3 regions of the Micromonospora schwarzwaldensis genome follow, and region 2 is predicted to be linked to each of the others. Evidence: riboswitches for the same ligand, from Rfam matches in the RefSeq annotation. Region 2 holds a riboswitch; each other region holds the start of a gene.
What was found. A riboswitch is a leader RNA that binds a small molecule or an ion and turns the genes downstream of it on or off. The one in region 2 is predicted to bind cobalamin.
Positions count from the first base shown of each region.

Region 1: another riboswitch for cobalamin. It lies ahead of VKK44_RS11220 (ribonucleoside-diphosphate reductase subunit alpha); the one in region 2 lies ahead of bluB (5,6-dimethylbenzimidazole synthase).
Region 3: another riboswitch for cobalamin. It lies ahead of VKK44_RS27085 (ABC transporter substrate-binding protein); the one in region 2 lies ahead of bluB (5,6-dimethylbenzimidazole synthase).

Region 1 covers NZ_CP154796.1:2,551,368-2,561,951, forward strand. Annotated here, with positions in the region: gene VKK44_RS11195 (hypothetical protein) at 1-880, shown strand, start outside; gene VKK44_RS11200 (helix-turn-helix transcriptional regulator) at 1,026-1,793, shown strand; gene VKK44_RS11205 (hypothetical protein) at 1,790-2,317, opposite strand; gene VKK44_RS11210 (hypothetical protein) at 2,311-4,545, opposite strand; gene VKK44_RS11215 (ribonucleotide-diphosphate reductase subunit beta) at 4,694-5,707, opposite strand; gene VKK44_RS11220 (ribonucleoside-diphosphate reductase subunit alpha) at 5,713-8,091, opposite strand; cobalamin riboswitch at 8,214-8,421, opposite strand; gene VKK44_RS11225 (cytochrome P450) at 8,489-9,712, opposite strand; gene VKK44_RS11230 (hypothetical protein) at 9,786-10,584, opposite strand, start outside.
Region 2 covers NZ_CP154796.1:2,048,119-2,058,702, forward strand. Annotated here, with positions in the region: gene VKK44_RS09290 (hypothetical protein) at 1-354, shown strand, start outside; gene VKK44_RS09295 (lysylphosphatidylglycerol synthase domain-containing protein) at 483-2,822, opposite strand; gene VKK44_RS09300 (DedA family protein) at 2,943-3,596, shown strand; cobalamin riboswitch at 3,646-3,847, shown strand; gene bluB (5,6-dimethylbenzimidazole synthase) at 3,884-4,525, shown strand; cobalamin riboswitch at 4,702-4,831, shown strand; gene cobN (cobaltochelatase subunit CobN) at 5,191-8,859, shown strand; partial or broken gene VKK44_RS09315 (VWA domain-containing protein) at 8,856-10,584, shown strand, end outside.
Region 3 covers NZ_CP154796.1:6,216,353-6,226,936, forward strand. Annotated here, with positions in the region: gene VKK44_RS27070 (VOC family protein) at 1-696, shown strand, start outside; gene VKK44_RS27075 (ABC transporter ATP-binding protein) at 818-1,594, opposite strand; gene VKK44_RS27080 (FecCD family ABC transporter permease) at 1,591-2,676, opposite strand; gene VKK44_RS27085 (ABC transporter substrate-binding protein) at 2,745-3,677, opposite strand; cobalamin riboswitch at 3,758-3,927, opposite strand; partial or broken gene VKK44_RS27090 (M14 family metallopeptidase) at 3,998-5,308, opposite strand; gene VKK44_RS27095 (C39 family peptidase) at 5,514-6,854, shown strand; gene VKK44_RS27100 (DUF4229 domain-containing protein) at 6,931-7,215, opposite strand; gene VKK44_RS27105 (hypothetical protein) at 7,243-7,671, opposite strand; gene mqnE (aminofutalosine synthase MqnE) at 7,679-8,848, opposite strand; gene VKK44_RS27115 (C40 family peptidase) at 9,079-10,584, shown strand, end outside.

The DNA of each region.
Region 1 (10,584 bases), 500 kb from region 2:
GCCGGCGTCGGGTGCCCCGTACGGCGCGCAGCCCGCGTCCGGCGCGCCCTACGGCACGCAGCCGGCCTCCGGCGCGCCGTTCGGCGCGCAGCCGGGTGCGCCGTACCCGCCGCAGCCCGGCTATCCCGGGCAGCCGGCCCCGTTCGCGCCGGTCCCGCCGCCGGCCAAGTCGAAGAAGGGGCTGATCGTCGGCCTCGCCGCCGGGGCGGTGACGCTCACGCTGCTGTGCTGCGGCGGCGGGCTCGCCTACGTCGCGTTCGGCGGCGACGACAAGGACGACCCGACGCCGATCGCGTCCGGCAGCACGACTCCCGGCCCCGGTGCCACGACGCCCGGCCCGACCGAGTCCGCGCCGGAGTCGACCGGGCCGGACGAGCCGTCCAACAACGACGCGCTGACCGCCCGCTACTCCAGCGAGATGTCCGCGGTCTGCGACGGCGGGGCGATCCTCAACGCCGCGCCGTACACCACCCCGGCGAACGCGAAGGCGTACGTCTTCTCGAACTCCCCGGACCGGCCGTCGTACTGGTCGCAGAAGTCCTTCAGCTCGGAGAAGCCGTACTACGCCAAGTCGGCGGACTTCGCCACCGTGTCGGTGATCGGCTGCCTCAAGATGGTCGACGGCAGCGAGGGCACGCCGAAGAAATGCCAGTACAAGGCCAGCGACGGCAAGGCCGTCACGGTCGACTACATCTCCTCGCGGTACACGCTGACGTTCCACGCGGCGAAGACCGGCGAGAAGATCGGCGACGGCGGCACCGTGACCGCGCCGGCCGCCCGCTGCCCGAGCTTCATCTCCTACAACAAGGTGACGATGAAGTCGTACGCGGCGCCGGACAGCGGCACCATGGAGGCGGCGCTCGACCGCTTCCTGAAGTAGGTGCGTGAGGAGGGGGCCCCGCTTATGCAGAATGCGACAAGCGGGGCCCCCTCCTTGTCACCCGCCGGGCGGCGCGGTGTTGGGAAGGTGACCGGTGTCGGCTTGCCGACGTGGGAATCCCGGGTCGACTCCTAGGGTCCCGCTCGTGACGCTTCCCACCACCGCCGCGGCGGACCAGGCGTGGATACGCGAGATGGCGACCGGGATCGGGGCGCTGCGGGGCCCCGCGCTCGTCGACACCGTGCTGGCCGCCGTCGGCCGCCGGCTCGACAGCGAACTGTCCACCTACGCCGAACTCGACCTGGCCACGCTGCGCCTGCCCGACCTCGCCGCCGACCGGCCGGTGGACCGGGCGCTGGTCCACCGGATGCACCACCAGGTGACCGCCCACCCGCTGTTCGCGCCGACCGTCCACCGCTCGCACCCGTACCCGGGGCCACCGGCGCAGGTGACCGACGTGCTGTCGGAGCGGCAGTGGCGGCAGCACGCGCTCTACCGGGAGGTGCTCGCGCCGCGCGGCATCGGCGCGCACACGGTCGCGCTGGTGGTCGGTCCGGCCCCGGTGCTGCGCTGGTACCAGTTCAACCGCGACCGCGCCTTCGACGCGCGCGAGATGGACCTGCTCACCCGCCTGCAACCGGCGCTGATCCCGGTGCACCGGCGCGCCTGCCTGCCCGCCGGTGTCGCCCTCCCCGGCGGCGCGACGCTCACCGGGCGGGAGGTGGAGGTGCTGCGCGGCATCGCCGAGGGGCTGACCGTGCCGGCGACCGCGCGTCGGCTGGGCCTGGCCGCCGGCACGGTCCGCAAGCACCTGGAACACGTGCACCGCAAGCTGGGCACCTCCGGGCCGGTCGCCACCGTCATGAAGGCGGTCGAACTCGGCATCCTGGAGGTGCCCGGCCGGCGGTCCTAGCTGGTGGCGCAGGGCAGCGGCGCGCCCTGGCAGGCCCGGATCAGCGAGCCGATCTCGACCTGGCCGATCCGCCGGTCGGCCAGCACCACGTCCACCACGGCCGCGGTGTCACCGACCGGCAGGTCCACCACCACGTCCGCCTCCTTGACCCGGGGCGTGTCGTGCGCGTTCCGCTTGCTGTCGTACACCCGGAGCGCCAGCGGGTCGTCGAGCGCCAGCGTGTCCAGCACCGTCCCGGCGGCGTCGCGCACCACGAGCTGGAACGGCCCGCCGGAGTCGCGCAGCGACGAGGCGAAGCCACGGTCGATCTCCAGCAGGTTCGGGCTGGCGGCCCGCGCCGACACGCGCAGCCCGAGCCGCAGGTGCGTGCCGGTGGTCGGGTCCGCCGGGTCGACGGTCGGCGCCGGCACCACCGGCGCCGCGCCGGCCGCCGTCGGCGCGGCCTGCGAGGCGACCGCCACGGCGCCCAGGAACGGCAGCGCCAGCGCGGCCACGACCAGGGTACGGAGACGTCGGTTCAGCATTGCCCTCTCCCGCATCGTGCGAAGGTCGCCTCGGCGGCCCGGATGTCGTCGGCCCGCTCGACCGAGTTGTCGATCATGACGTCGGCCATCGGGCCGTCGCTGCGCCACCAACCGGTCGGGGTCACGCCGTCGGTGATCTCGTTGCAGGTGCCCGCGTCCGACCCGGCCCGCCGGCAGTCCGTCAACGAGTGGTAGGTGTTCTTCCCCTCGCCGTACCAGTAGCCGCCGTCGCAGCAGTACTCGTCGCCCTCGTGGTAGGCGCTGTGGTGCAGCTCGTGCCAGCCCACGATCGGCGAGTCGGCGCTGAACACGGCGCCGGAGGCGTTGTCCCGGCAGTTGACGGTGTGCAGCACGCCGTTGGTTTCGGCGAAGCTGACCGGGCTGAACGCGCCGCGCCGGCACAACGCGTCGCCGTCCGGGCTGACCGTCACCTCGACCGGCACGTTCTGCACCCAGATCCCCACCTGCGACCAGTGCGTGCCGACCGAACTGGGGAACACCCGCGAGCGGATGCCCAGCAACTGCCAGGCGTTGTCGTCCACCGCGTTGCCGAACTGCCGCGCGCCGTCCAGCGTGGTGGTGTCGTAGCCGGTGCCCGGCGCGTACGCCACGTCGATGGTCTGGTTCAACGGCCGGGTGTTCACCCGCCCGCCCGCGTCCACCACCGCCGGCACGCTGGCCCGCCACAGCGGGACCAGGGTCACCTCCGGCGTCTGCGACGGCGCCGGCGGGTTCAGGTCGGTGATCCGCCAGTCCGCCGTCGCCGTGCGCGCCTCCGGCACCCCGTCCGCCTCGCTCGCGGTCACCCGGTAGGCGACCGCCGCGCCGGCCAGGATGTCCGCCGGGATCACCGCCTGGCACTCGCTTGCCTGTTCGCAGGTCTTCACCACGCGGGGCGCGAGCGTCACCGGGCGTCCGATCCAGCCGGCCGGGCTCATCTCCACCGTGATCCGGGCCGCCGGCCGGGCGGTGTGGTCGGTGGCGACCACCTTGGCGCGGATCGACGTGCCGGGCACGGCCTGAGGGTTGACCGCCGGGACGCCCGGCTCGGCCAGCGCGTACACCTCCAGGCCGGGCGGCGGGTCGCTCACCGGCACGGTACGGGAGGCGGCCGGGAACGTCCGCCCGTCGTCGGCGGTGCCCTCCAGCGTGAACACGTAGCTGCCGGGAGTGGCCCAGGAGCCGTCGGCGTGCCGGCCGGTCCAGGAGAACGAGATCGGGCCGGCGGCGCGGCGCTGGTCGGCGCTGCGGAACACCTCGACGCCGCCGCGCAGCACCCGCATCCGGAACGTGCCGGCGGCCGTCGCCACCGCGCTCACCACGATCGGGCCGCTGCGGTACTGCCAGTTCGTGGCCGGCTGGCTGGTCATGGCGGTGAACGCCAGGTTGACCCGCTGGACGACCCGGGCCTGGGTGGTCCGGGCCGAAGCGGCGTCGACCGGGTCGGCCACCGTGATCGTGTACCCGCCCAGGGCCGCGTACGACCCGTCCGACCAGCGCCCGTCCCAGTCCACGTTGAACGCGCCACCGTAGAACGGCGCCTCGGCCAGCACGAACGACGCCCCGGTCGCCTGCGACGTGACGGTGAACCGCAACGCCGACGGCACCGACAGCGAGCCGCTGATCATCAGCCGCTCACCGAGCCGCGGGTCGAACTCGCGCGGCGTGCCGGTCGGCGGCGGCGACGAGATGGCGACGTTGGTGGGCCGGGCCGCCACCGTCACCGTGAAGATCGCCCGGGACGGCCCGCCGCTGGTGGTCCACCGGGACACCCCGGCCCGGCCGCCGAGCAGGTTCGTCGTCGCCCAGTCCTTCGCCGTGCCCGGGTTCAGGTCGGCCTGCTCGCGGCTGCCGCCCTCGGTGGAGTCGTCCTCCCACAGCTCGAAGTTGACCCGGAAGTTGCCGGTGACCGACCGCCCGGCGCAGACCGTGCGGGGGCCGACGATGTCCGTGCCGGGGGCCGCCGGCAGCGCCATCTCGCAGCGTTGCTGCTGACCGTCGTCCTGCGTGATGATCGCGACGCCGAACAGCTCCGGTGGGTCGCAGACGACCAGCCAGACCCGGTCCAGGCACTCCGTGGTGTGCATCTCGTCGGCCGTGACGGTGACCGTGGAGCCGTAACTCGCCGCGGCCGGTGCGGCCGGCAACGCGGCGGCGGACGCCACGCCGACCACCGTGGCCAGTGCCGCCGCCAGCAACGGCCGCAGCCGTCGACGTATCCGTTTCATGGTGCGTTTCCCCCCTCGTCCGCCGACGCCCCGGCGGGGATCGGCGCAGACAACTGTGCGGATCGGGGGAGGCGCGGGCGATACGCGCATGCGCGTATCCGGGACGGCCCCGTCCCGGCCGCGGACGGCGGCCGGGACGGGACGCGGGTCAGAAGTCGTCGTCGAACGTGACGCTGCCGGTCACCCCGACCTGGTACGCCGACACCCGCCGCTCGAAGAAGTTCGACAGCTCCTGCACGTCCTGCAACTCCATGAACGCGAACGGGTTGCCGCTGCCGTACATCGGCGCGATGCCCAGCGCCGCCAGCCGCCGGTCCGCCACGTGTTCCAGGTACGCGCGCATGTCGGCCGGCGACATCCCGGAGACGCCCTGGTCGAGCAGGTCCTCGGCGAACTGCGCCTCGCACTCCACCGCCTCGGCGAGCATGTCCCGGACCTGCCGCTCCAGCTCGGCGTCGAACAGCTCCGGCTCCTCGGCGCGGACGGTCTCCACCACGTCGAACGCGAACGCCATGTGCATCGACTCGTCGCGGAACACCCAGTTGGTGCCGGAGGCCAGCCCGTTGAGCAGCCCCCGCGAGCGCAGGAAGTAGACGTAGGCGAACGCGCCGTAGAAGAACAGCCCCTCGATGCACGCGGCGAAGCAGATGAGGTTGAGCAGGAACGCCCGCCGGTCGGACCGGGTGCGCAGCTCCCGCAACTCGTGGACCGAGTCGATCCAGCGGAAGCAGAACTCCGCCTTGCGGGCGATCGACGGGATGTTCTCCACCGCCGCGAACGCGGCGAACCGCTCCCGCTCGTCCGGCACGTACGTGTCCAGCAGGTTGAGGTAGAACTGGACGTGCACCGCCTCCTCGAAGAGCTGGCGGGACAGGTAGAGCCGCCCCTCCGGCGAGTTGACGTGCTGGTAGAGGTTGAGCACCAGGTTGTTGGCGACGATGGTGTCGCCGGTGGCGAAGAACGCCACCAGCCGGGACACCAGGTGCCGCTCGGCCGGCGAGAGCTTCTCCAGGTCGGCCAGGTCGGCGTGCAGGTCCACCTCCTCGACGGTCCAGGTGTTGCGGATGGCGTCCCGGAACCGGTCGAAGAAGTGCGGGTAGCGCATCGGACGCAGGGTCAGGTCCATGCCCGGGTCGAGCAGCATCGGGCGGATCTCGGGCATCGTGGTCACTGGCAGGCCTCGCAGCTCTCGGGGTTCTCCAGGGAACAGGCCGACGCCGCGTCGTCGGTGCCGAGCGGGGCGAGCACCGGCGCGACGGTGGCCTGCTGGATCCGGGTCGCCGGACGCGACCGCAGGTAGTACGTGGTCTTCAGCCCGGCCTTCCAGGCGTACCGGTACATCGAGGAGAGCTTGCCGATGGTCGGCGCGCTCAGGAACAGGTTCAACGACTGGGACTGGTCGACGTAGGGCGCCCGCGCGGCGGCCAGGTCGATCAGCGCCCGCTGCGGCAGCTCCCACGCGGTCCGGAACAGCTCCCGCACCTCGGCGGGCAGCTCGGTGATGCCCTGCACCGAGCCCTCGGCCCGCTTGATCCGGTCGCGGACCTGCGGCGTCCACAGCCCACGTGCCTTCAGCTCCCGCACCAGGTACGTGTTGACCTGGAGGAACTCGCCGGACATGGTCTCGCGCTTGAACAGGTTCGACACCTGCGGCTCGATGCACTCGTAGCAGCCGGCGATCGAGGCGATGGTGGCGGTCGGCGCGATGGCCACCAGCAGCGAGTTGCGCAGCCCGTGCGCGGCGATCCGCGCCCGCAGCGCCGCCCACCGGTCGACCTGGGTCGGCGTCGCGCCCCACAGGTCCGGGTGCAGGTCGCCCTTCGCGGCGCGGGTCCGGTCGTACGCCGGATGCGGCCCGAACCGCTCGGCCAGCCCGGCGGAGGTCTCCAGCGCGGTCAGCAGGATCTCCTCCTGCACCCGGGTGGACAGCTCCCGCGCCGCGGGTGAGTCGAACGGCAGGCGCAGCGTGAACAAGGCGTCCTGGAGGCCCATCAGCCCGAGCCCGACCGGCCGCCAGCGCGGGTTCGACGCCGCCGCCTGCGCGGCCGGGTAGTAGTTGATGTCGATCACCCGGTCCAGGAACACCACCGCGGTGCGCACCGTGGCCCGCAGTTTCTCCCAGTCGACGCCGTCGGCGGTGACGTGCGCGCCGAGGTTCACCGAGCCGAGGTTGCAGACCGCGGTCTCGGCGTCGTCGTTGACCTCCAGGATCTCGGTGCACAGGTTGGACAGGTGGATGACGTCGCCCGGCTCGCCGGTCTGGTTGGACAGCCGGTTCGCGGCGTCCTTGAACGTCATCCACCCGTTGCCGGTCTGCGCGAGCGTGCGCATCATCCGCCCGTACAGGTCACGGGCCCGGACCGTGCGGACCGCCTTCTTCTCGGCCGCCCGGTACGCGGCGTCGAACGCCTCGCCGTACAGGTCGGGCAGCTCCGGCGCGTCGGAGGGGTCGATCAGCGACCAGTCGTCGTCGGCCTCGACCCGGCGCATGAACTCGTCCGGGATCCAGTTGGCCAGGTTGAGGTTGTGCGTACGCCGGGACTCCTCGCCGGTGTTGTCCCGCAGCTCCAGGAACTCCTCCACGTCCGGGTGCCACGGCTCCAGGTAGACGCAGGCCGCCCCCTTGCGCCGGCCGCCCTGGTTCACCGCCGCCACCCCGGCGTCGAGCGTCTTCAGGAACGGCACGATGCCGTTCGACCGCCCGTTCGTGCCCCGGATCAGCGCGCCCCGGCCACGCACCCGCGACCACGAGATGCCGATGCCGCCGGAGAACTTCGACAGCTTCGCGACCTGGTGGTAGCGCTCGTAGATGGAGTCCAGCTCGTCGCGGGGCGAGTCCACCAGGAAGCACGACGACATCTGGGTGTGCCGGGTGCCCGAGTTGAACAGCGTGGGGGAGCTGGGCAGGTAGGCCAGGCTGGACATCAGCCGGTAGAGGCCGACCGCCTCGGCCGGGGTGTGCGACAGCCCGCAGGCCACCCGCAGCAGCCAGTACTGCGGGGTCTCCACCACCAGCCGCGACTCCGGGTGCCGCAGCAGGTAGCGGTCCGCCACCGTACGCAGTCCGAAGTACTCGAACCGCAGGTCACCGGCCGGGTCCACGGCGTCGTCGAGCGCGTCGGCGTGGCGGGCCACGAACGCGGCGGTGTCGTCGCCGATCAGGCCCAGCCCGTGCGCGTACGCGATCGACTCGCTGAAGCGCGTCACCTGCTGCCCGCGGACCTCCTCGTCCACGTACGCGGCCAGCAGCCGGGCCGCCAACCGGGAATACTGCGGCTCCTCGCCGATCAGCTCCGCCGCGGTCTGGATCGACAACCGGTCCAGCTCCGCGGTGCTCGCCCCGTCGTAGAGGCCGCTGATGGTCCTGGTGGCGACCCGCAGCGGATCGACCTCGTCCAGGTCGGCGACCCAACGCTCGACCGCCCGCACGATCCGGTTGACGTCGACCGGCTCGGTGTCGCCGTCACGCTTGCGGACCCGCATCGCCAGCCGGCGCTGCTCCGGCCCGGCGGCACCGGACCGGGGACTCTCCTGCACGACCGTCATGACCTCTCCCTCGCTGTCACCGATGGCCTCGGCCGGCGGGGGAACGCCAACGGACACGGCACGCAGGGCCGGCCCGGCTGCTGGCGTCGGTCGTCCCGCGCGACCTTCGACCGCCGCGCGCGGTGGCGCACGGCGCGCTGGCAGGTCTTCGGACTCGCGGGCCTGACACGAGGTCACCTACTGGCCGTCGCTTCCCAGGCCGGTGGCCCAGTGCTGATGACGGCGGTCGTTCCCACTCACCGCTGCGGGGCAGTCCCGGATTTCCACCGGGTTCCCTCTTGCCTCGACCGCGCCCGGGGGCGCGGCCGAACCAGCTGCGGAGACACCATATATGGCGGTGATGGCCGGTGGGCAACACCAGATGTCGGGTCCGCGTGTCGCGTGCGTCTCATCGCGACTACCAGGTGACCGGCAACCCGGCCGGACCGAGGATGGCGTGGCCCGGCTTCCACGGCACCTCGTCCGGCGGCACCGCGAGGCGCAGGCCGGGCAGCTCCCGCAGCAGCAGGCCGAGCGCGGTGCGGACCTCCAGCGCGCCCAGGTGGGCCCCGATGCAGTAGTGCGGGCCGTGCCCGAAGGACAGGTGCGGGGTGGGCGTCCGGTCGAAGTCCATCCGTTCCGGGTCCGGGAACACCGCCGGGTCGCGGTTGGCGGCGTCGTGCGAGGGGACCACGATGTCGCCCTCGGCCAGTCGGGCGCCGCTGGGCAGCGTCACGTCCGCCATCACCCGTCTCGGCATCTCGTCGCCGTTGGCGGTGGAGTGCAGCCGCTCCAGCTCGGTGACCGCGCCGTCCAACCGGTCCGGGTGCGCGACCAGGTACGACCAACCGGTGCCCTCCGGCCCGTACGGCTCGGTCCGGAGCACGTGGACGAACGTGGCGATCGAGCTGGCCGTGGTCTCCCACCCGCCCACCACCAGCGAGATCGGCAGTTTGATCTGGACGTCCACCGGCTGGTCGGCGGCGGCGGTCGCGATCCGGCCGAGCAGGTCGTCGCCCGGCCGGCCGCGTCGTTGTTCGAGCTGGCCCCACAGGTAGCCGCCCATCTCCTCGGCCGACCGGGCCGCCTCCTCCCGGCTCAGGTCGCCCGCGCCGAGGAACATGTCGCCCCACCGGCGGAACCGCATCCGGTCGTCGGCCGGCAGCCCGAGCAGGTCGCAGATCACGTCCAGCGCGAACGGGACCGCGAAGTCCCGGACCAGGTCGGCCGGGGCGCCCCGGCCCACCATCGCGGCCAGCCGCTCCTCGGCCGCGGCCCGTACCGCGTCGCGCAGCTCGTCGACGGCCGGCCGGGTGAACGCGTCCTTCACGGTGCCGCGCACCCGGGCGTGTTCGGCCCCGTCCATGCCGAGCATGGTGCCGGCCACGTCGACCTCGTCGGCGTACGCGGCGGCGGCCCGGGAGAAGACGTCCTGCCGGCGCAGCACCTCGCGCACGTCGGCGTACCGGCAGATCAGCAACGCCGGCACCGGCTCGCCGCCGACCCGGCGCACGATCGGCACCACGCCGGAGCCGGCGGCGAACCGGGCGTAGTCGGGGTGCTTGTGCGGGCCGGGTGGCCGGTTGACGCCGTCGGCGTCCTGGTAGAAGGGGTGGGGCCGGCGGGCATCGATGTCCGTCATTCGTCCACAGTGCCAGTTCCGGCCCGGCGGCGGCGCCCCGCTCGTGGGATGCCGGAGTGCCGGGGCCGGATGCTCAGCCGGCGGGCCGGCCCGCCGCGCGGGCGCGGCCGTACTCGGCGAGCGCGTGGAAGGCGGCCTTGGGCGTCCAGGAGCCGTCCGGCAGCACGCGCACGATCCCCCGGGCCGCCAGGTCGTAGTCGTGCTCGGGATCGTCGGTGGTCGGCAGGTGCCGGTTCGCGAACGTGTAGACGAACGCCGCCTCCACCCCGCCCGCCTCGTAGTCGCGCAGCAGGTCGACGAGGTAGCGGGCCTGGCCCTCCTCGTCGCGCTCCAGCGTCGCGGTGAGCGTCGCCGCCCGGCCGTGCTCGTCGTAGGTCACCGGCTCCGTCGCGCCCGCGACGTCGGCGGCGCCCCGGTACGTGCAGCAGCCGAACTCCGTCGCGGCGTACGGCTTGCCCTGTCCGACCGCCGCCGCGAGGCTCTGCGGGAACGCCGCCGCGTTGGTGGCGTCGCGGTAGCCGGCGTCGCTGGCGATGAGGTCGAACGGCGTCCAGTCGACGTCCTCCAGCGGGATCGAGGCGTATCCGACCGGACCACCGAAGCGCGCCCGCACGGCGGGTACCGCTTCGGCGAGGAAGTCGCGCACCGCGGCCCGCGCGACCGGGACCGCCTCCCGCATCCGCATCGGATCGGTGAACAGCGCCAGGCGCTCGGTCAGGTCGCGGCCGGGCAGGAACCCGTCGGTGAACATGGAGATCTCGGAGCCGGTGAGGTAGACGACGGTGGCGCCCTCGCGCCGCAGCCGTTCGGCCCGTTCGGCGCCGTCGAGCACGAACGCCATGAGCCCGTCGCGGTCCAGGCCGTTGGTGAAC
Region 2 (10,584 bases):
TTGCTGACCCACGGCAGCCCCCTGTACCGGATCTACGCCCGCCTCTACCCGGCCTACCTCGGCGAACGGGTGCTGTGCGAGCTCGGTGAGCGGATCGACTGGCGGTGGCGCAACCTGTGGCGCGACACCGACCCGATCGGCGCCCCGATCTTCGGCCATCCCGACCTCACACCCGGCGTGCCGCCGGAGGCGGCAACGGTCGACGTGCGGCTGCGGGATCCGCGCGGCGTCACCGTGGAGCCCGCGGACACCGTCCCGCCCCCGGTGGAACGCCACTGGCCCTACCACACGCAACCGGAGTACCAGGACGCTGTCCGGCTCCTGGTGGGCAGGATCGGTGGTCGTGCGCCATAGGTGCTCGCAGGAGGATCACGCCGGTGAGCACCGGGAGTGCCGCCGGCAGACGGACCTGACAGCCCGGCTTCCGGCGGTTGACGTCCCGGTCCCGGCGTGCGAGCGGTGACCGGGACCGCGCCGGCGGCTCACAATAGCCGGCGGCGGGTCAGGACCCGGAAGGCCAGGTAGCCCGGTGGCACCGGGAGCCAGAACGTCGCCAGGCGGTAAATCAGGGTGCCCGCGACGGCGGCGTCCAGCGGCAGCCCGTAGAGCAGCAGGCCGGAGACGAGCGCGGCTTCGGTGGCGCCGAGCCCGCCGGGGGTGGGCGCGGCGGACGAGACGCCCTCACCGACGAGGCAGACCAGGAGCACCTGTGGCAGGTGCGCCAGCGGGACCGGCCCGGTGGCGAGCAGCGCGAGGTAGAGACAGAGGCCGTAGGTGAGGGTGAGCGCCGTCGACGCGACGACGAGCCACCGCAGCCCGTGCTGGTGGCGCAGTTCGCGCAGCGCGGTCACGACCTTGCCGGCCGCCGCGCGTCCGCGCCGCCGGATCCGGGGTACGGCGAGCACCGCGGCGAGGACCAGCAGCACGGCCAGGGCGCCCAGCAGCAGCGGCAACGCCCTGCTCGCGTCATGGGTGAGGATGCGGGCGGGCTGCCGGGCGAACGGCAGCAGCACCGGCAGCAGCAGCACGACCGAGAACACCCCGGCGATGCGGGAGACGGCCACGGCGGTGCCCGCTTCGGCGGCGACGAGTCCCTTCTGGTGCAGGTAGCGCAGGCTGAGGGCGGCGCCGCCGAGGCTGCCGGGCGCCAGCCGGTTGGCGAACGACGCGGCGACCTGCACCAGGGTGGCCTCGCCCAGCGGGATCCGGCCGGCTGCGGCCAGCCGGAGCACGTGGCCGCTGAGCAGGTAGGTCAGGGCGGAGCTGAGCAGCGTCGCGGCGACCGCGACCGGGTTGGCGTGCCCGATCAGACGCACGGCGGTGCGGATCTCGCCGAGCCGGGGGAGCAGCAGGTGCACGATCAACCCCAGCACCAGCAGCTCCAGGACGGCGCGGCGGCTGATCCGGACCACCTTCGCCGCCGGGCGGTCGCGGTCGGGGCAGCGGCGCAGGATCTCCCGGCGTAGGCAGGTCAGCATGCCGGGACGGCCGCGCAGGGCGGCTCGGCCGGCGCGGGACAGCACCGCAGGTTGCAGGAACGGCACGCTGTCCGCGACCGACGCGACGCCCAGGCGGTCGATCGCCGCGGCGACCACGCTGGCCGGGTCGACCCGAGTGGACAGGGCGACCATCAGCTCGACGACGTCGCGGGCCCGCTGCTCGGCCGAGGCGTCGTCGGCGCCGAAGCCCAGGTCCACCAGGTGGGTGCGGTCCCGGCCGACGAGCACGTTCGCGGCGCGCAGGTCCCGGTGCGCGATGCCCGCCCGGTGCAGCCGCGCCACCTGTTCCCAGGCGTCGCGTACGGCGGCGAGCGGGACCGGCCCGACGACGGCGTGCAGCGGGGCGGCGTCGATGAACTCCTGCACCAGGACAGCGTCGTCGCCGGGCATCGCGGCGGTCGTGACGACGGCCGGTATCCGGACCCCGGCGCGCTCGGCCAGCAGGGTCAGGCACGTCTCGTGTTCGCTCTGCTGGCGGGCGCTCAGGTAGGGCGGCGCGTCGGCCAGGTGGCGGTAGCGCATCCGCCGGTAGAGCTTGTAGACCCAGTCCGCGTCGCGTTGCTCGCCGCCGGTCACCTTGACGAACAGTTGTCGCCCGTCGGTGGTGACCGCCTGCCACGGTTGCGAACCACGGGCGTCGCCGTGGATCGGCGTCAACCGCACCGCCTCGAACCCGCGTCGTCGCAGGGCCGCCCGCAGGGCGGGCACCGACCGTTGCGGCCCGACCTCGCCGACCAGGAGCCGGGTCAGACACACCGCGAGCCAGCCGACGAGGACGCCGCCGACCACGTCGATCGGCAGGTGCGCCCCGACGTGGATCCGGGCGACGGCGACCAGCCCGATCATCGTCCAGGCCGCGCGGTGCCACCGGGGGCCGCCGGCCCGCGCGGCGACGAGCGCCAGGGCGGTGGCGACCGCGACGTGTCCCGACGGGTACCCGAGGCGTCCGGTGATCGTCTCGCGCAGGACCACGTCGGTCAGCAGTGCCGCGGGCCGCTGCCGGGCGACAGTGGCCTTGACGGCGGTCGCGAGCCAATAGGCCAGGTTTCCGGCCAGCAGGAGAGTCCACGCGGTGCCGATGCGGCGCGCGATGACCGCTGCGGCGGCGGCGACGAACACCGCCGGGTACGAGCCGAGCTGCATGACCAGGACCAGGACCGGGGTCAGCCCGGCGGGGAGGTGGTTGAGCAGGGTGAACAGGTCCCGCTCCCAGCGAGGCACCCGGTGGCTGCGTACGGCGGCGCTGAGCGCCGCCAGCAGGCATGTCGAGGCGGTCAGGCTGACCAGCAACGCCGGTGACGGGCGATGCGTACGTGCTCCCACCGGTCCTCGGCCGCCCCTCGTCCGGCACCGTCCCTGCCGTCGACCCGAACCCTACGGTTCGTCCGCCCATCGGAGGCGCTCCTTCCGCACCGGCCACCCCGTCGGGGCGACAATCAGCGGGTGGACAGGTTCGTGGCGGTGCTCGTCGGGCTGCCGCCGCTGCTCGTCCTGACCCTGGTGATCGTCCTGCCGGCCCTGGAGTCGTCGACCCTGCTCGGGCTGGTCGTGCCCGGAGAGACGGCGATCCTGATCGGTGGCCTGGTGGCCCACGGTGGCGCGCTGCCGCTGTGGGCGGTGGTCGCCGGTGGCGCGGCCGGGGCCTGCCTCGGCGACCAGGTCGGCTACGCCCTGGGCCGACGGTACGGCCCGAGCGTGCTCGCCCACGCCCCACGGGTGCTGCGCCGACGCGTCGACCTCGAGCGGGCCCGCCGCCTGGTCGCCCGGCGCGGTGCGTGGGCGGTCGTCACCGGACGCTGGGTGGCGGTGCTACGGACCGTGGTTCCCCTGATCGCCGGCACCGGCGGGATGCGCTGGCCGGTGTTCCTGCGGGCGAACCTGGTCGGCGGGCTGCTCTGGGCCGCGGCGGTGGCGACGCTGGGCTACCTGGGCGCGGCCTCCTATCGCTATCTGGAGCGGGAACTGGGCATCGGCGAAGGGGCCCTGCTGGCCCTGGTCGGCGTCGTCGTGGCGCTGCGCGCGTGGCGGCGGGCCCGCCGGGGGTCGGCCGGTGAACGCCCCGGCCGACCGCCCGCGCGCGGTGGGGCGGATCGGTAGCGCGGTGGGCCGGACGTTCCGTGTCGGACCCGACGGGTAACGTGCCGGGCGGCATGAACTGTTGCGAGGTGCCTCACCGGTGGTGGGGAGAATCGGGAAGCCGGTGCGACTCCGGCACGGGCCCGCCGCGGTAACCAGGGAGCTGCCGCCCACGCGCACCTTGTGCGCAGCCACTGGCCGACGGGCTGGGAAGGCGGGCGGGCCGGTGTCGATCTGGAAGTCCGAAGACCGGCCTCGCGTCGTCAGCCCCACCTCCGGTGGGGCATGAGCGCAGCGGGAGCCTGCCCATGACCAGCGACATCTACGACGTGATCCACCGCCGCCGCGACGTGCGTGGCCAGTTCACCGGCGAACCCCTCGCCCCCGGCGTCCTCGACCGCGTCCTCGCCGCGGCGCACGCCGCACCGAGTGTCGGGCTGTCCCAGCCGTGGGACTTCATCGTGATTCGTGACCGGGGCCTCCGCGAAGCGTTCCACCGGCACGTCCACGCCGAGCGCGACACGTTCGCCGCCTCCCTCGACGCCGAGGGTGCCCACCGATTCTCCCGCATCAAGATCGACGGCATCCTGGAATCCACGCTGTCGGTCGTGGTGACCTACGACCCCGACCGCGGCAGCCCGGCGGTCCTGGGCCGGCACGCCATCGCCGATGCCGGCCTGTACTCCGTGTGCCTGGCCATCCAGAATCTCTGGCTGGCCGCCACCGCCGAGAACCTCGGCGTCGGGTGGGTGTCGTTCTACCGCGAACCGTTTCTCCGGCAACTGCTCGCCATCCCGGCCGGCATCCGACCCGTCGCCTGGCTCTGCCTCGGCCCCGTCACCCATCTCGAAGCGGTACCCGACCTCGAACGGCACGGCTGGCGTCACCGCCGCCCCTTGCGCGCGGCGACACACCACGACCGCTGGAACCCCGAATCCGCCACGAGCTGACGGCTGTCCGACCCGGCCTGGAGTCGGTGTCCAGGCCGGGTCGGACAGCCGTGACGACGGTCCACCCGAAGTCACTAATGGACACATTTCGATGGAATGGTCGCGCCCGCCCGTGGTGGGCGGGGCGTTGACCGGGGGTCGGGGGGTGTGGCAGCATTCGCGGCCTGACGGCAGTGAAGGAAGCCGGTGCGATTCCGGCGCGGTCCCGCCACTGTCACCGGGGAGTGATCCCCCCTTGCGTGTCACGGCCGTGTGCGTGCGGTTGGAAGGCCGGGGGTGAACGTCGATCCGGGAGCCAGGATACTTCGGCCGTCGGACGTACCCCAGGGCGTGGACACCCGAGGAGGACCCGATGACGCACGGCGTCTCATTGATCGACGAACATCGTCATGACCCGCACGCCGGACGCTCCGCCGCACCCGTCGCCGGCCACGTCGCCGGCCGTGCCGGCGCACCAGTCTCCGGCTGTGACGGCGTGCGCCGTGTCGGCGCACCCGGGACCGTTCACCCTCTCGACCGGGCCGCGTACCCCCGGCGTTGACCGCTCACCGACCCGCGTCCCGGTGAGCCGCGCCGCGGGTCGCCGTACCCGCTGACGTCGCTCCCATCCCGCTTCGCCCCGGTCGCCTCCGCATGACCCCGGGCGTCACCCTCCGGAGCCTCTCGTGCGCATCCTGTTGCTGTCCACCGCCGACACCGATCTGCTGGCCGCCCGCGCCAGTGGCGCCGACTACCGGCTCGCCAACCCCGCGCGGGTCGACGCCGACGCGGTACCCGCGCTCGTCGACGGCGTCGCCCTTGCCGTCGTACGCCTGCTCGGTGGCCGGCAGGCGTGGCCGGACGGGCTGGCCGCCGTGCTGGCCAGCGGCGTGCCCACGGTGGTGCTCGGCGGCGAGGCGCTGCCCGACGCGGAGCTGATGGCGGCCTCCACCGTGCCGCCGGGCGTGGTCAGCCAGGCTCTCGCGTACCTGGTCGAGGGCGGCCCGGCGAACCTGGGGCAACTGGCCCGGTTCCTGTCCGACCGGGTGCTGCTCACCGGCGAGGGCTTCGCCCCGCCCGCGCCCGCTCCGGCCTACGGCGTGCACGGCGATCCGGAGATCGCCCCCGGCCGACCCACGGTGGGGATCGTCTTCTACCGGGCACACGCGCTGGCCGGCAACACCGGCTTCGTCGACGTGCTCGCCGGCGCGGTACGGGCCGCCGGCGGGAACGCGCTGCCGATCTTCTGCGGCTCGCTGCGGGGGCTGACCGCCGGCGCCGGGCCGCTCGGGCTCTTCGGCCGGTGCGACGCGCTGCTGGTCACCGTGCTCGCCGCCGGTGGCGCGGTGGCCGCGGACGCCTCCGGCGGCGGCGACGAGGACGCCTGGGACGTCGGCGCCCTCGCGGCCCTGGACGTGCCGGTGATCCAGGCCCTCTGCCTGACCAGCACCCGCGAGCAGTGGGCCGGCAGCGACGCCGGACTGTCCCCGTTGGACGCCGCCATGCAGGTGGCCATCCCCGAGTTCGACGGCCGGATCATCACCGTGCCGTTCTCGTTCAAGCAGATCGACGCCGACGGGCTCTCGGTCTACGCCGCCGATCCCGAACGGGCGGCCCGGGTGGCCGGCATCGCGGTACGCCACGCCCGGCTGCGGCACGTGCCCCCCGCCGAGAAGCGCGTCGCGGTGGTGCTCAGCTCGTACCCGACCAAGCATTCCCGGGTCGGCAACGCGGTCGGTCTGGACACCCCGGCCTCCGCCGTCCGGCTGTTCGCCGCGTTGGCCGACGCCGGCTACCACCTGGGCGACGCCCCGGTGCCCGACGACGGCGACGCCCTGATCCATGCGCTGATCGCCGCGGGCGGCCACGACGTGGAGTGGCTCACCCCGGAGCAGCAGCTCGCCGCCGAGGCCCGGATCCCGGGGTCGACGTACCGGCGGTGGTTCGACGAGGTGCCCGCCGCGCTGCGCGAGCGGATGCGCGAGCACTGGGGCGAGCCGCCCGGCGAGCTGTACACCACCGGCGGGGACATCATGCTGGCCGGGCTGCGCTTCGGCAACGTGATGCTGCTGATCCAGCCGCCGCGCGGCTTCGGGGAGAACCCGATCGCCATCTACCACGACCCGGACCTGCCGCCCAGCCACCACTACCTGGCCGCGTACCGCTGGCTCGCCGCGCCGGTCGCCGACGGTGGGTTCGGCGCGGACGCCGTGGTGCACCTGGGCAAGCACGGCACGTGCGAGTGGCTGCCCGGCAAGGGGCTCGGCCTGGCGGCGGACTGCGCCCCCGACGCGGTCCTCGGCGAGCTGCCGCTGGTCTACCCGTTCATCGTCAACGATCCCGGTGAGGGCACCCAGGCCAAGCGGCGCTCCCACGCCGTCGTGGTCGACCACCTGGTGCCGCCGATGGCCCGCGCCGAGACCTACGGCGACCTGGCCAAACTGGAGCAACTGCTCGACGAGTACGCCACCGTGCAGGCCCTCGACCCGGCCAAGGTGCCCACCGTGCGGGCGCAGATCTGGGACCTGGTGTGCGCCGCCGAACTGCACCACGACCTGCACGCCGAGGCGATGCCCGACGCCGACGACTTCGACGACTTCGTGCTGCACCTCGACGGCTACCTCTGTGAGGTCAAGGACGTGCAGATCCGCGACGGGCTGCACATCCTCGCCGCCGCACCCACCGGCGAACCGCGGGTCAACCTGGTCCTCGCGGTGCTGCGTGCCCCGCAGGTCTGGGGCGGCACCCGCGCCCTGCCCGGCCTGCGGCAGGCCCTCGCCGGCGCGTACGGGCTCGACGAACAGGCGCTGCTCGCCTCGCCGGGCCAGCGCCTGGCCCTGCCGGCGGCGCTCACCGACGTCGTGGACGGGCCGTCCGCCACCGCCGCCGACGCCGTCGACCTGATCGAGGCGATGGCACGCCGGCTGGTGGTCGGCATGGAGACCCTCGGGTGGGACGTCGAGGCGGTCGAGGCGGTGGTCGCGGAGGTGACCGGCCGGCCCGTGCCGGACGCCGCCGCGGTGCTCCGCTTCGCCGCCACCGAGGTGGTGCCCCGGCTGGCGCGGACCACCGACGAGCTGGCCAACACGCTCGGCGCCCTGGACGGCCGCTTCGTGCCGCCCGGCCCGTCCGGCTCTCCCACCCGGGGGCTGGTCAACGTGCTGCCCACCGGTCGCAACTTCTACTCCGTCGACCCCAAGGCCATCCCCAGCCGCAACGCCTGGGACGTCGGCGTGGCCCTGGCCGACTCGCTGCTCGCGCGGCACCTCGCCGACACCGGCGCGTATCCCCGCTCGGTGGGGTTGACCGTGTGGGGCACCAGCGCCATGCGTACCCAGGGCGACGACATCGCCGAGGTGCTGGCCCTGCTCGGCTGTCGACCCGTGTGGGACGACCGGTCGCGGCGGGTCACCGGCGTCGAGGTGGTGCCGACCGCGGAACTCGGCCGGCCCCGCGTCGACGTCACGGTCCGCATCTCCGGGTTCTTCCGCGACGCGTTCCCGCACGTGGTGGCGCTGCTCGACGACGCCGTCCGGCGGGTGGCCGCGCTGGACGAGCCGGACGCGGAGAACTTCGTCCGCGCGCACGTCGCCGCCGACCTGGCCGAGCACGGCGACGAGCGGCGGGCCACCACCCGGATCTTCGGCTCCCGACCGGGCGCGTACGGCGCGGGTCTGCTGCCGCTGATCGACGCCCGGACCTGGCGCAGTGACGCCGACCTCGCCGAGGTGTACGCGGTCTGGGGTGGCTACGCCTACGGCCGTGGCCTCGACGGGCGGGAGGCGCGCGTCGACATGGAACGCTCGTTCGCCCGGATCGCGGTGGCCGCGAAGAACCAGGACACCCGCGAGCACGACATCGTCGACTCCGACGACTACTTCCAGTACCACGGCGGGATGGTGGCGATGGTCCGCCACCTCACCGGCGCCTCGCCCGAGGCGTACGTGGGTGACTCGGCGATGCCGCACGACGTGCGCACCCGCACGTTGGGCGAGGAGACCCGGCGGGTGTTCCGGGCCCGGGTGGTCAACCCGAAGTGGATCGCCGCCATGCGCCGGCACGGCTACAAGGGTGCCTTCGAGCTGGCCGCCACCGTGGACTACCTGTTCGGCTACGACGCCACCGCCGGGGTGGTCGACGACTGGATGTACGAGCACCTGGCCGCCGCCTACGTCTTCGACGACGTCACCCGCGACTTCCTCGAGCGGTCCAACCCGTGGGCGTTGCGTGGCATCACCGAGCGGCTGCTGGAGGCCGCCGACCGGGGGCTGTGGGCCCAGCCGGAGCCGGCCACCCTGGACCGGCTCCGCGACACGTACCTGGCCAGCGAGGGCGACCTGGAGGAACGGCAGTGAGCGCGAGGAGTGAGCCGGGTTTGCGAGCCCCGCAGTCGCGAACCGAGGAGGCACCGTGAGCACCTATCCGTTCAGCGCCGTGCTCGGCATGGACGACATGCGGCTGGCGCTGCTGCTCAACGCCGTCTCCCCGGCGATCGGCGGGGTGTTGGTGCGGGGCGAGAAGGGCACCGCCAAGTCCACTGCCGTGCGGGCCCTCGCCGGTCTGCTGCCGCCGGTGCGCCGGGTGGCGGGCTGCCGGTTCGGTTGCGACCCGGCCGCGCCGGACCCGACCTGCCCGGACGGCCCGCACCCCGCCGGCGTGGCCGCCGAGACCGCGCCGGCCCGGCTGGTCGAGCTGCCGGTCGGCGCCGCCGAGGACCGGGTGGTCGGCTCGCTGGACCTGGAGCAGGCCCTCGGCCGGGGGGTACGCGCCTTCGAGCCGGGTCTGCTGGCCGCCGCGCACCGCGGCGTGCTCTACGTCGACGAGGTCAACCTGCTGCACGACCACCTGGTCGACCTGCTGCTCGACGCCGCCGCGATGGGCCGCAGCCACGTCGAGCGGGAGGGCGTCTCGGTCAGCCACGCCGCCCGGTTCCTGCTCGTCGGGACGATGAACCCGGAGGAGGGGGAGCTGCGTCCACAACTGCTCGACCGGTTCGGGCTCACCGTCGAGGTCGGCGCCAGCCGGGACCCGGCGGTCCGGGTCGAGGTGGTCCGTCGCCGGCTGGCCGCCGACGCCGACCCGGCCGGCTTCGCCGCCCGCTGGGCCGCCGCCGACGCGCGGACCGCCCGACAGGTGGCCGACGCCCGGCACCGGCTCGCCCGGGTGCGGCTGCCGGACTCCTCGCTGCGCCAGATCGCCGAGGTCTGCGCCGCGTTCGACGTGGACGGGATGCGCGCCGACATCGTCACCGCCCGTACCGCGATGGCGCACGCGGCCTGGCACGGGCGGGACCGGGTGACCGTCGACGACGTCCGGGTGGCCGCCCGGCTGGCCCTGCCGCACCGGCGTCGCCGCGACCCGTTCGACACCCCCGGTCTGGACGACAAACGTCTCGACGAGGCGTTGCGGCGCGCCCAGGACGAGCATCCCGACGACCCGGACGACGGCGGCACCGACGGCCGCGGTCCGGACGGCGGCGGCCCGCAGGACGGCGGCCCGGGTGGTCCGGCCGGCTCGGACGGGCCCGCCGGGGACGGTCCTGGTTTCGGCGGGGACGGCCCGGACGGGCGCGGCGGAGACCCGGACGCCGGGGACGGCCGTGGTCTCGACTCCGCCGGGCGCGGCGCCGACGGCGCCGACCGACGTGGACCCGGTGGGGGTGCGACCGGCGGGAACGGCGGGTCACCCGATCCCGTCGGGGGGCCGGCGGACGGCGGGGACGGGCGGACCGACGCTGGTCGCCCGGGCGGCGGCGACGACCCGCGCCGGGGCCGACCCCGTCCGGACGACGCCGGTGCGGGCGCTCAGCCGGTGGCCGTACCCCGGGGTGGGCTGAAGGCCCGGCTGCTCACCGCGCCCGGGGTGGGGGACGGGGTGCCCGGTCGGCGGTCCCGCGCCCGTACCGGGCGAGGTCGCACCACGGGCGCCCGGGTGCCGGCCGGTCCGGTGACCGCGCTGCACCTACCGGCCACGGTCCGCGCGGCTGCGCCGCACCAGGCGGCCAGGGGCCGCCTCACCGGTCCGCTGCGGCTGCGTCGGGACGACGTGCGCGAGGCGGTCCGGGAGGGACGCGAGGGCAA
Region 3 (10,584 bases), 2.8 Mb from region 2:
GCGAGGCGGTTCTACCCGCAACTGTTCGGCTGGACCGGGCGGATCTCCACCGTGCCGGACGCCGGCGGCTACACCGTCTTCCTCAAGGACGGCAAGGCCGTCGCCGGGGTCGGCCCGCCGGCCACCCCGGACCAGGTGCCGATCTGGTCGACGTACGTGGCCACGGACGACGCCGACCTGGTCGCCACCCGGGTGGCGGCGGCCGGCGGGCAGGTCGTGGTCCCCCCGTTCGACGTCGCCGCGCAGGGCCGGATGGCGGTGCTGGCCGACCCGGCCGGCGCGGTGTTCAGCGTCTGGCAGCCGAAGGCGATGCGCGGCGCGGAACTGTTCAACGCGCCCGGCGCGATGTGCTGGAACGAACTCGTCACCCCCGACCCGGAAGGGGCCCGGGAGTTCTACGCGCTGGTCTTCGGCTGGCATCCCGAGGAACGGTCGACCGGGCCGGAACCCTACATCGGGTGGCGCTGCGGCGCCCGCATCGTCGCCGGCATGCTGCCGCCGGCCGAGCCGCTCCCCGCCGACCTGCCGGCGTACTGGACGGTCTACTTCGCCGTGGAGGACACCGACGCCACCGCGGCCCGCGCCGCCGAACTGGGCGGCACCATCCTCGTCCCGCCCCGGGACAATCCGGCCGGTCGCGCCGCCGCCCTCCGCGACCCCCACGGCGCCCTCTTCTCCATCTCCACCCTCCGCTGACCCGCACCACGCCGCACCGCGCCCGCGCCACGCCCGCCCCCCGCCGCGCCCACGCCCCGCCTGCACAGTTTCCGTGAATTAGCGGGGGGCGGGGGTGGGGCGGGGGGGAGTGAGGGGCGGGTCAGTGGGGGCGGACGGGGACTACCAGGGGGCCGTGGTCGCCGGGGATGACCCGGACGTGGGCCCGGTAGTGGCGGGCGAGCAGATCCTCGGTGAGCACCTCGTCGGGTGGGCCGGCCGCGGCCACCCGGCCGTCGGCGAGCAGCACCAGGCGGTCGGCGTACTCGCCGGCGATGGAGAGGTCATGCATGGTGGCGAGCACTGTCAGGTCGTGCTCGCGGCGGAGCTGGTCGACCAGTTCCAGCACCTCCTGCTGGTGCCCGATGTCCAGCGCGCTGGTCGGCTCGTCGAGCAGCAGCAGGGTGGCGCCCTGGGCCAGTGCGCGGGCCAGGAAGACGCGCTGCCGCTCGCCGCCGGAGAGCGTGGCCAACTCGCGGTGGCCGAATCCGGCCAGGTCGAGCCGGTCCAGCACCTGGCGCACGGCCGTCAGGTCGGCGGCGGACTCCCGGCCCAGCGGCGGCATGTAGGGCGTGCGCCCGAGCAGCACGTAGTCGAAGACCGCCATGCCGGCCGGCACCACCGGCGACTGTGCCACGGTGGCCACCACCCGGGCGCGGTCGCGGCGGCGCAGCGCGCGGATCGGCGTACCGAAGAGGGAGACGGCGTCCGGCGCGGGCAGCAGGCCGCCGACGGCGCGCAACAGCGTCGACTTGCCGGCGCCGTTGGGGCCGATGACGGTGACCCACTCGCCCACCGCGACCGTCAGGTCGACGCCGGCCAGGACCGGGCTGCCGCCCAACTCGACCCGCAGGTCACGGACCTCGACGGCGGCGGTCATGCTCCCACCCCGCGGGCGGTCCGCAGGATCAGGACGAAGAACGGGCCGCCGAGCAGCGCGGTCACCACGCCGATGGGGATCTCGGCGGGTGCCGCGGCGGTCCGCGCTACGACGTCGGTCAGCGCCAGGAACGCGCCGCCGAAGAGCATCGACAGCGGCAGGATCACCCGGTGGCTGGAGCCGGCGAGCAGCCGTACGGTGTGCGGCACGATGATGCCCACGAAGCCGATCAGGCCGGAGGCGGAGACCGCGGCGGCGGTGCCCAGCGAGGCGGCGGCGATCAGCAGGTAGCGGGAGCGTTGCGGGTGCAGCCCGAGGCTGGTGGCCTCGTCGTCGCCGAGGGCGAGCACGTCCAGTTCCCGCCGGTGCACCAGCACCACCACGGCGGTGAGCAGGAAGTACGGCAGGACCAGCAGCACGTCGTGCCAGCCGGCGGTGGAGAGCCGCCCGAGCAGCCAGGAGTAGACCTGCTGGAGGCTGTCCGAGTGCGCTTGCAGCAGGTAGGTCTGCCCGGCGGCGAGGAACGCCGACACCGCGACTCCGGCCAGGATCAGCGTGGCCGGCGAGCGGTCCCGGCCGCCGGCGGCGCCGAGCAGGTACGTCATGGCCACCGCGCCGAGCGAGCCGACGAACGCGGCGAGCGGAATGGTGACCGGAAGGCCGGTGAGCGCCCCGCCGGCCCCGGCGCCGAGCACGATCGCCGCGGTGACCGCGAGCCCGGCCCCGGCCGCCACGCCGAGCAGGTACGGGTCGGCCAGCGGGTTGCGGAAGACGCCCTGGTAGCACCCGCCGGCCAGGGCGAGCAGCGCGCCGACGAGCAGACCGAGCACGACCCGGGGCAGGCGCAGCTCGGTGACGATGGCGACCTCCTGCTCGGTGAGCCCGCTGTCCAGGTGCACGCCGGGCAGCAGGTTGAGCAGTTCGGCGGCGACGCTGCCGGGCGGCAGGCTGACCGGGCCGAACGAGACGCCGGCGACCAGCGCGACGAGCACCGCCACCAGGCCGGCGAGCAGCCAGCTCGGGCGCAGCCCGGCCGGCCGGCCGGTGCCGGCGCGGGTGCCGCCCCGGCGGGGGCGGGGCAGCCGGCCGGCCGGCCGGGGCCCGTCGGGGGTCCCGGCCGGCGCGACGTCCGCCGGTCGTACGGCCACGGTCAGGCCGGGACCTTGGCGGTGGCGTCGACGATCGCCTTCAGCAGGTCGACGACGCGCGGGCCCCAGCGGGAGGCGATGTCGTCGTCCAGCGCCACGACCTGGTTGTTCTTGACGGCGGTGAGGCCGGCCCATCCGCTGCGCGCCTTGACCGTGTCGGCGCTCTGCTGGCAGCACTTGGTGTCGGCCAGGAAGACGAAGTCGGGGTTCGCCTTGACGATGACCTCCTGGGAGAGCTGCGGGTAGCCGCCGCTCTTGCCGCCGGCGTCGGCCGCGTCGGCGATGTTCGTAAGCCCCGCGAGCGCGTAGATGGTGCCGATGAACGTCTTGCTGGTCGCGGTGTAAAGCTCCGGGCCCAGCTCGTGGTAGTAGGTCAGCTTCTCGGCGCGCTTGGGCAGGTCCTTGGTGAGCGCGGTGATGTCGTCCTTCATCTTGCGCACCACGGCGTCCGCCTCGGCCGGGTGGCCGGTGAGCTTGCCCAGGTCGGTGAGCTGCCGGTACGTGTCGTCGAGCGTGGTCGCGGCCGGGGTGAGCAGGACCGGGATCTTCAGCGCGACGAGCTGGCTGGCGATCTTGTTGGTGTCGTTGGTGATCACCACCAGGTCGGGGCTCTTCGCGGCGATCGCCTCGGCGTTCGGCTGGTAGCCGGAGAGGTCGGTCTTCGGCGCGTCCGCCGGGTAGTTCGACTGGTCGTCGACGGCGGTGACCTGCTTGCCGGCGCCGATGGCGAAGAGCATCTCGGTCGAGGTCGGCGACAGCGAGACGATCTTCTCGGGGCGCTTGTCCAGCGTCAGGTTGCCCACGCTGGCGGGGAACGAGCCGCCGGACGCGCCGGCAGCGGGGGTGTCGGTCGAGGTCTTCTCGGCGCAGCCGCCGAGAAGCAACACGCCGGCCGCGAGCGCGGTGGCGAAGAGTCGAGGGGTACGTCGGGTCACGGGTCCTCCTGTCGGTCGAGGAGCGTGGTGCTTCGCCGACAGGTGGAAGGCCCGTCCGCGAGGCGCCCTTCCTCGAGAGCGCGTGTCGCGACCGGGCCGCAGGCGACCTGGCTCGTCCCACGTCCGTCGGCGCCGGCGGGAGGCCGACGCCGCGCGTACGGGGCATCACAGTTGCGGGACAGCGCCGGTTTCACACCGGCTTCGCTGTGGCACGGTCGGTGTCACCGTAGCGCACGACCAGCGGAGATCACCCGGACGGGCGGGGTGGGCGGGGACCCCGGTGGGGGTGGAGCCGGGGTCCCCGCCGCCGGGTGAGGTCAGCAGTACTGGCTCTGCTTGCCGATCGCCCGGTACGGGCAGTCGGCGTACTCGGAGAGCGTCAGCACGGCGTCCCGGTTGCGCGAGGTCTGCGCCGGGATCACCTCGTCGGGCGGGTAGAAGCCGCCGCCGGAGGCCGAGCCGGGGTACATCTCGAACGTGTACGCCCAGATCTTGTGGGTGCCCCACATCCAGTCGATGCTGGTGCCGTCCGCGATGTAGAGGTCGCTCGACTGTTCCGGGGTGTAGCCGTTGCTGGCCGCCATCTGCTGGCCGATGGTGGCGAACGTGTTGTACTGGTCGGCGGTCATCCCGGTGGCGGTGTCGCTGTAGGTGTAGCCGTACGGCCAGAGCACCAGCTGGGAATAGGTGTGGAAGTCGATGTTCGCCTTGATCTGCTGCACCCCGCCGACGACCCGGCTGTTGACGAAGTTACGCAGCGCGGCGGTCTCCGGGGCGGAGAAGGCGGACGGGCCGCGGTAGGTGTCCGACGACTTGGTGCTGGACGAGCCGCCGCAGCAGCCCCACTGGTAGCTCCAGTTGCGGTTCAGGTCGGTGCCGACGTACGTGGAGCCGCTGTTGGGCTGCCGGTTCTTCCGCCAGGAGCGGTAGGAGCCGGTGGCGATGTCGTACTCGCTGCCGTCCGGGTTGACGGTGGGCACGATCCAGATCTCCCGGGAGTTGACGATGTTGGTGATCCGGGAGTCGCTGCCGTAGTTGTCGGTGAACAGGTTGAGCAGGTAGATCGCCATCTCGACGGTCAGGTGCTCGCGGGCGTGCTGCTGGGCGTTGAACAGGATCTCCGGTTCGCTCTCGTCGGTGCCGACGTTGTCGGAGATCTTCACGGCCATCAGGTCCCGGCCCTGGTAGGACGTGCCGATGCTGAGCTTGCGGGCGATGCCCGGGTGGTCGGCGACCACCTGGTTCACCACGGCGGTCAGCTCGGCGTAGTCGTGGTAGTTCGAGTCGGCGGGCGGGAACGCGTACGCGGTCGCGCCGCCGGTCGGCGCCGGGGCGACGTCCTTCTCCAGCCGGAAGCCGAGCCGGGTGATCGCGTTCGCCTCGGCGGTGGTCGCCGTGACGTGCAGCACGCCGTGTTCGGAGTAGTCGATGGCGGCGCCGGTGCGGGCGACCGCGGTGCGGTCGGCGACGGTCCGAGGGCCGAGCACCCGGTAGGCGACGGCGGCCGACTCACCGGCCCGGTCCGGGTCGGGGCGGGCGGCGGCCGGCCCGGCGGCGGCGGTGACCAGGATCAGGCCGACGGCGGCGACGAACGCGAGCCGGCGGCGCAGCGGGGACGTGCGGAGGGCCATGGACAACCTCCTCGGGGTACGGGGAGATCCCGTTGTCCGCACACTTCACCAGCAGTCACATGGTCATATCAACATCCGTCGCTGCCATGGACCATCCCGACCTGATCCTCACGTCGGCAATGATTTTCCATGGCTGAACATCTGGCGAAACTTCCCGCCAAGCGCGACAGTGAACGGCAACGATGCCGTCTCCCGTGGAGCTGCCATGTTCGGAAGACCCCTGCGCGCGGTCGCCCTCGCCGGCCTCACCGCGCTCACCCTGCTCGGCACCACCGCACCCGCCCAGGCGCACGGCCCCCGGCCGGGCGTCACCCACGACGAACAGATCACGTTCCAGGACTTCTCCCGCTACCCCGACTGGCGTACCGGCTCGCACCAGGGCACCCGCGCCGTCCCCGGCCGCCACCCGGCGCTCACCATCGACCGCCCGGCGGGCACCACCGAATTCACCGACGAACACACCGGCACCACCCACACCTGGGAGTACGCCACCTGGACCTCACCCGAGCGGCGGATCGGGTTCGACGCCACCGAACTGGTCGCATCGTGGAACGCCAGCACCCCCGCCGGCACCTGGATCCAGGTCGAGCTGCACGGCACCTACACCACCGGGGCACAGACCCCGTGGTACGTGATGGGCCGCTGGGCCTCCGGCGACCAGGACATCAAGCGGTCCACCCTGGACGGCCAGGGTGACCCCTGGTCGAGCATCTGGACCGACACGTTCTCCATCGACGACGCCTCGGCCGGGGTGCTGCTGCGCTCGTACCAGCTCCGGCTGACGCTCTACCGCGCGCCCGGGCAGGCCGCCGCGCCGCAGGTCCGGATGGTCGGCGCGATGGCCTCGAACGTGCCGGACCGGTTCACCGTCACGCCGAGCCGCGGCGGCATCGCCTGGGGCACCGAGCTGGCCGTACCCCGCTACTCGCAGAACGTCCACATCGGCGAGTACCCGGAGTACGACGGCGGCGGCGAGGCGTGGTGCTCCCCCACCTCCACCGAGATGGTGGTCGAGTACTGGGGCCGCAAGCCCTCAGCCGAGGACACCGCCTGGGTCGACCCCGCCTACGCCGACCCGACCGTCGACCACGCCGCCCGGATGACCTACGACCACGAGTACGAGGGCGCCGGCAACTGGCCGTTCAACACCGCGTACGCGGCCGGCTTCCCCGGCCTGGAGGCGCGCGTCACCCGGCTGCACTCGCTGGACGAGGCGGAACGGTTCATCAAGGCCGGGATCCCGGTGGTCACGTCGCAGTCGTTCCTGGCCAGCGAGCTGGACGGGGCGAACTACGGCACCTCCGGGCACCTGTTCGTGATCGTCGGCTTCACCGCCGACGGCGACGTGATCGTCAACGACCCGGCGTCGTCGTCGAACGAGGCGGTGCGCAACGTCTACCAGCGCGAGCAGTTCGAGCAGATCTGGCTGCGCACCAAGCGGTACCGGGCCAACGGCACCGTGGCCTCCGGCTCCGGCGGCATCGCGTACCTGATCAAGCCGACGGACCGGCCCTGGCCGGCCGTGCCCGGCTCGACCAACTGGTGAGCTGAGTGGAGGGGCCCCTTCTTGACGCCTGGCGTCGAGAAGGGGCCCCTCCTCACCGCCTCGCCGCACCGCACCGCTAGTCGCGGCGGTCGGCCCCGGGCTCTCCCGGCTCGGTCCGGTCGTCCCCGGCCAACGCGGAGCGCAGCCGGTCCTTCTCCGCGCGACGGCGCTCCGCCGCCTCGGCCATCTCCCCGGCCATCTCGTCCCGCCAGCCCTTCAGCAGGAAGAACGACAGCGTGGCGGAGAAGACCAACGCCAGCATCAGCCGCAGGAACATGTTCATCTCGACGAACCAGAGGGCCGCCAGCACGGCGACGAACAGCCCGATCCGGCCCAGGGTGTACTTGACCGCCGCGCTCATGCCCGCATTCCCACTCTCTCCGCCGCCTCAGCCCGTCCGCCGGGCCAGCCAGTGCACGCCATGAAACCAGATCACCGCGTAGACCACGGTGAACACCGCCGCGGCCAGCGCGCCGGTGAACAACGCCGGCAGCCCCGCGGCCAGCCCGGCCGCCAGCAACCCGGCCAGCACGCCGACCCCGAGCCCGACCAGCGCGGCCAGCACCCGGGCGGCGCCGAACTCCCAGGCCCGGAAGTCGTCCCAGAACAGCCAGAGCGGCAGGATCACCGCCAGCCAGCCGTTGGTCCCCCCGAACCCGCCGGCGCCGACGGTGGCGAACGCCCACTCGAAGAGCAGCAGCGCCAGCAACCCGATGACCAGGCCGGCGAGCGTCACGCCGAGCAGGTCACCGAGCGTCAGGATGCGCCCCTCGGCGTCCCGCCGAGGAAAACCGCGCTGCTGCTCCCCGGTGCTCATCGCCGGGTCAGGCCCAGACCTGCTGCGGCTCGGAGCGGCGCTCGGCCATCGACGGCGCGGCATCGTACTCACGGACGGTCTCGTAACGGGTGTTCCGCTCCACCGGCCGGAAGCCGGCGTCCCAGATCAGGTGCAGCAGGTCGTCCCGGTGCATGGTGTTCGGCGTGCCGTACGAGTCGGCGTCGTGAGTGATCTTGTATTCCACCACCGAGCCGTCCAGGTCGTCCACGCCGAAGTTCAGCGAGAGCTGGGCCACCGAGAGCCCGTGCATGACCCAGAAGCACTTCACGTGCGGGACGTTGTCGAACAGCAGGCGGGAGACCGCGAACGTCTTGAGCGACTCGGCCGGGGAGGCCATCGTGGTGCGGGCCTGGATCCGGTTGCGGACCTTGCCGTCCGCCGAGTCGACGAAGTCGTGCTGGTAGCGCAGCGGGATGAAGACCTGGAAGCCCCCGGTCTCGTCCTGCAACTCGCGCAGCCGCAGCACGTGGTCGACCCGGTGCCGGGGCTCCTCGATGTGGCCGTAGAGCATGGTCGACGGCGTCTTCATGCCCTTCGAGTGGGCCAGCCGGTGGATCCGCGACCAGTCCTCCCAGTGGCAGGCGTGGTCGACGATGTGCTGCCGGACCTCCCAGTCGAAGATCTCCGCGCCGCCGCCGGTCAGCGACTCCAGCCCGGCGTCCATCAGCTCGTCGAGGATCGCGTCGGCGCCGAGCCCGCTGATCTTCTCGAACCACTGCACCTCGGTCGCGGTGAACGCCTTGAGGTTGACCTTCGGCAGCGCGGCCTTCAGCTCGCGCAGCACCTTGGGGTAGTAGCGCCAGGGCAGCGTCGGGTGCAGGCCGTTGACGATGTGCAGCTCGGTGAGCTGCTCGTCCTCCATCTCCTTGGCCTTGCGGACCGCCTCGTCGATCCGCATCGTGTAGGCGTCCTTCTCGCCCGGCTTGCGCTGGAACGAGCAGTACGCGCACGACGCCGAACAGACGTTTGTCAGATTGAGGTGCCGGTTGACGTTGAACATCACCCGGTCGCCGTTGAGCTCGGTGCGCCTGTGGTGGGCCAGCCGGCCCAGCCAGGTCAGGTCGTCGCTCGCGTAGAGCGCGATGCCGTCCTCGCGGGTCAGCCGCTCCCCCGCGTAGACCTTCGCTTCGAGCTCGCGCTTGAGTCCGGCGTCCATCCGAAAGCCACGTCCTTCCACCTGGGGTCCCGATCGAGCGTACGTCGCGGGTCCGACGCGCCGACCCGCGCGGTCGACCGCAGCGACCCAGTTCACCGACGGTCACGCTCCGCACATCGACATCGTTGCGTCCGTGAGGTAAGACAGGGTGGGGCGGAACACACACCAGGGCCGCCCTGTCCCATCACGCCCACGACGCGTGGGACGCACCGGACCGGACGGGGAGCGGAATGGTCGACAGCACCAAGGCCCGAAGGCGACGGCGACGCGCACCGGTGATCTCACCGGTGCTGCGCCCGGCGCTCTGGTCCGCCCTGCTCGGGGCGGTCGCGGCTGCGGCGCTCGCCACCCCGGCCTGGGCCGAACCGCTGCCCGACACCATCCCCAGCACCGGCTCCCGCCCGCAGGTCACCGGCCCGCTCCAGCTCCCCACCGTGCCGGGCGCCACCACCGGCCGCCCCGGCGCCACCGTCCCCGGCCTGCCCGGCGGCGCGGTGCCCGGTCTGCCCGGCGCGGCCGTCCCCGGCCTGCCGGGCGCCACCGTCCCCGGGGGCGCACCGGTGCTGCCGGGTGCCACGAACCCGGCCGACGGTCCGCTGATCGCGCAGATCAACCAGGTCGACGGCCTGGTCGCCCAGCTCGGCGACAACCTCCTGCGGATCAAGGGCGAGCGGGACGCGGCCCAGACCGAGCTGACCGCCGCCGCCGCCCGGCTCAAGGAGGCGCAGGACGCGCTGGCCCGGGCCCAGGAGAACGCCAAGAGCGCCGCCGCCGACGCGGTCAAGGCCGACGCCGCACTGCCGCCTGGCGAGTTCGGCGCCAGCCTGCGCCAGTTCTCCGACCTCCAGCGGATCACCCGGGGCGACAAGGCCGAGGGGGCCACCACCTCGGTGACCGGCGAGCTGCTGCGCGCCACCACCGACGAGCGGGTCGCCCGCGAGGCGCACGCCTCGGTCCAGCGACGCGTCACCGCGAAGACCGCGGAGTTCACCCGCGTCGAGACCGACCTGCACAAGCAGGAAGCCGCGCTGCTCAAGCTCCGCCGCGACAACGCCGCCAAGCTGCTCGAGATCGAGCGCCGGGAGGACGCCGCCGAGCAGCGGCTCGGCAACCCGTACGTCGTCAACCAGAGCATCAACGGCCTGGTCGCCGACCCGCGGGCCCTGGCCGCGGTGCGCTACGCCCTGGCCCAGCTCGGCGACCCCTACCTCTGGGCGGCGGAAGGGCCGGACCGGTTCGACTGCTCCGGTCTGATGCTCGCCTCCTACCAGTCGGCCGGCTACCGGGGCCTGCCCCGCGTCTCCCGGGACCAGTACTTCGCGACCCGCGCCCGCACCGTCAGCCCGACCACTCTCCTCCCCGGCGACCTGCTCTTCTTCGCCTCCGGCGGTAGCTGGACCAGCATCCACCACGTCGCCATGTACATCGGCAACGGCAAGATGGTCGAGGCGCCGCGGACCGGCGACGTGGTCAAGATCTCGGTGGTCCGGTGGTCCCGGCTCTACGCGGCGACCCGGGTGGTCGGCGCCGTCCCCGCGCCCGCCACGCCGAAGCCGCTCCCGACCGTGCCGGCCAACCCGCCGAAGCCCGGCACCACCCCGAAGCCGACTCCGACGAAGTCCGCCACGCCGAAGCCGACACCGAAGCCGACGAAGTCCGCCACGCCGAAGCCGACGCCGACCACGTCCAGCCCGACGCCCACCCCGTCGACGAGCACCAGCCCGACGCCCACCCCG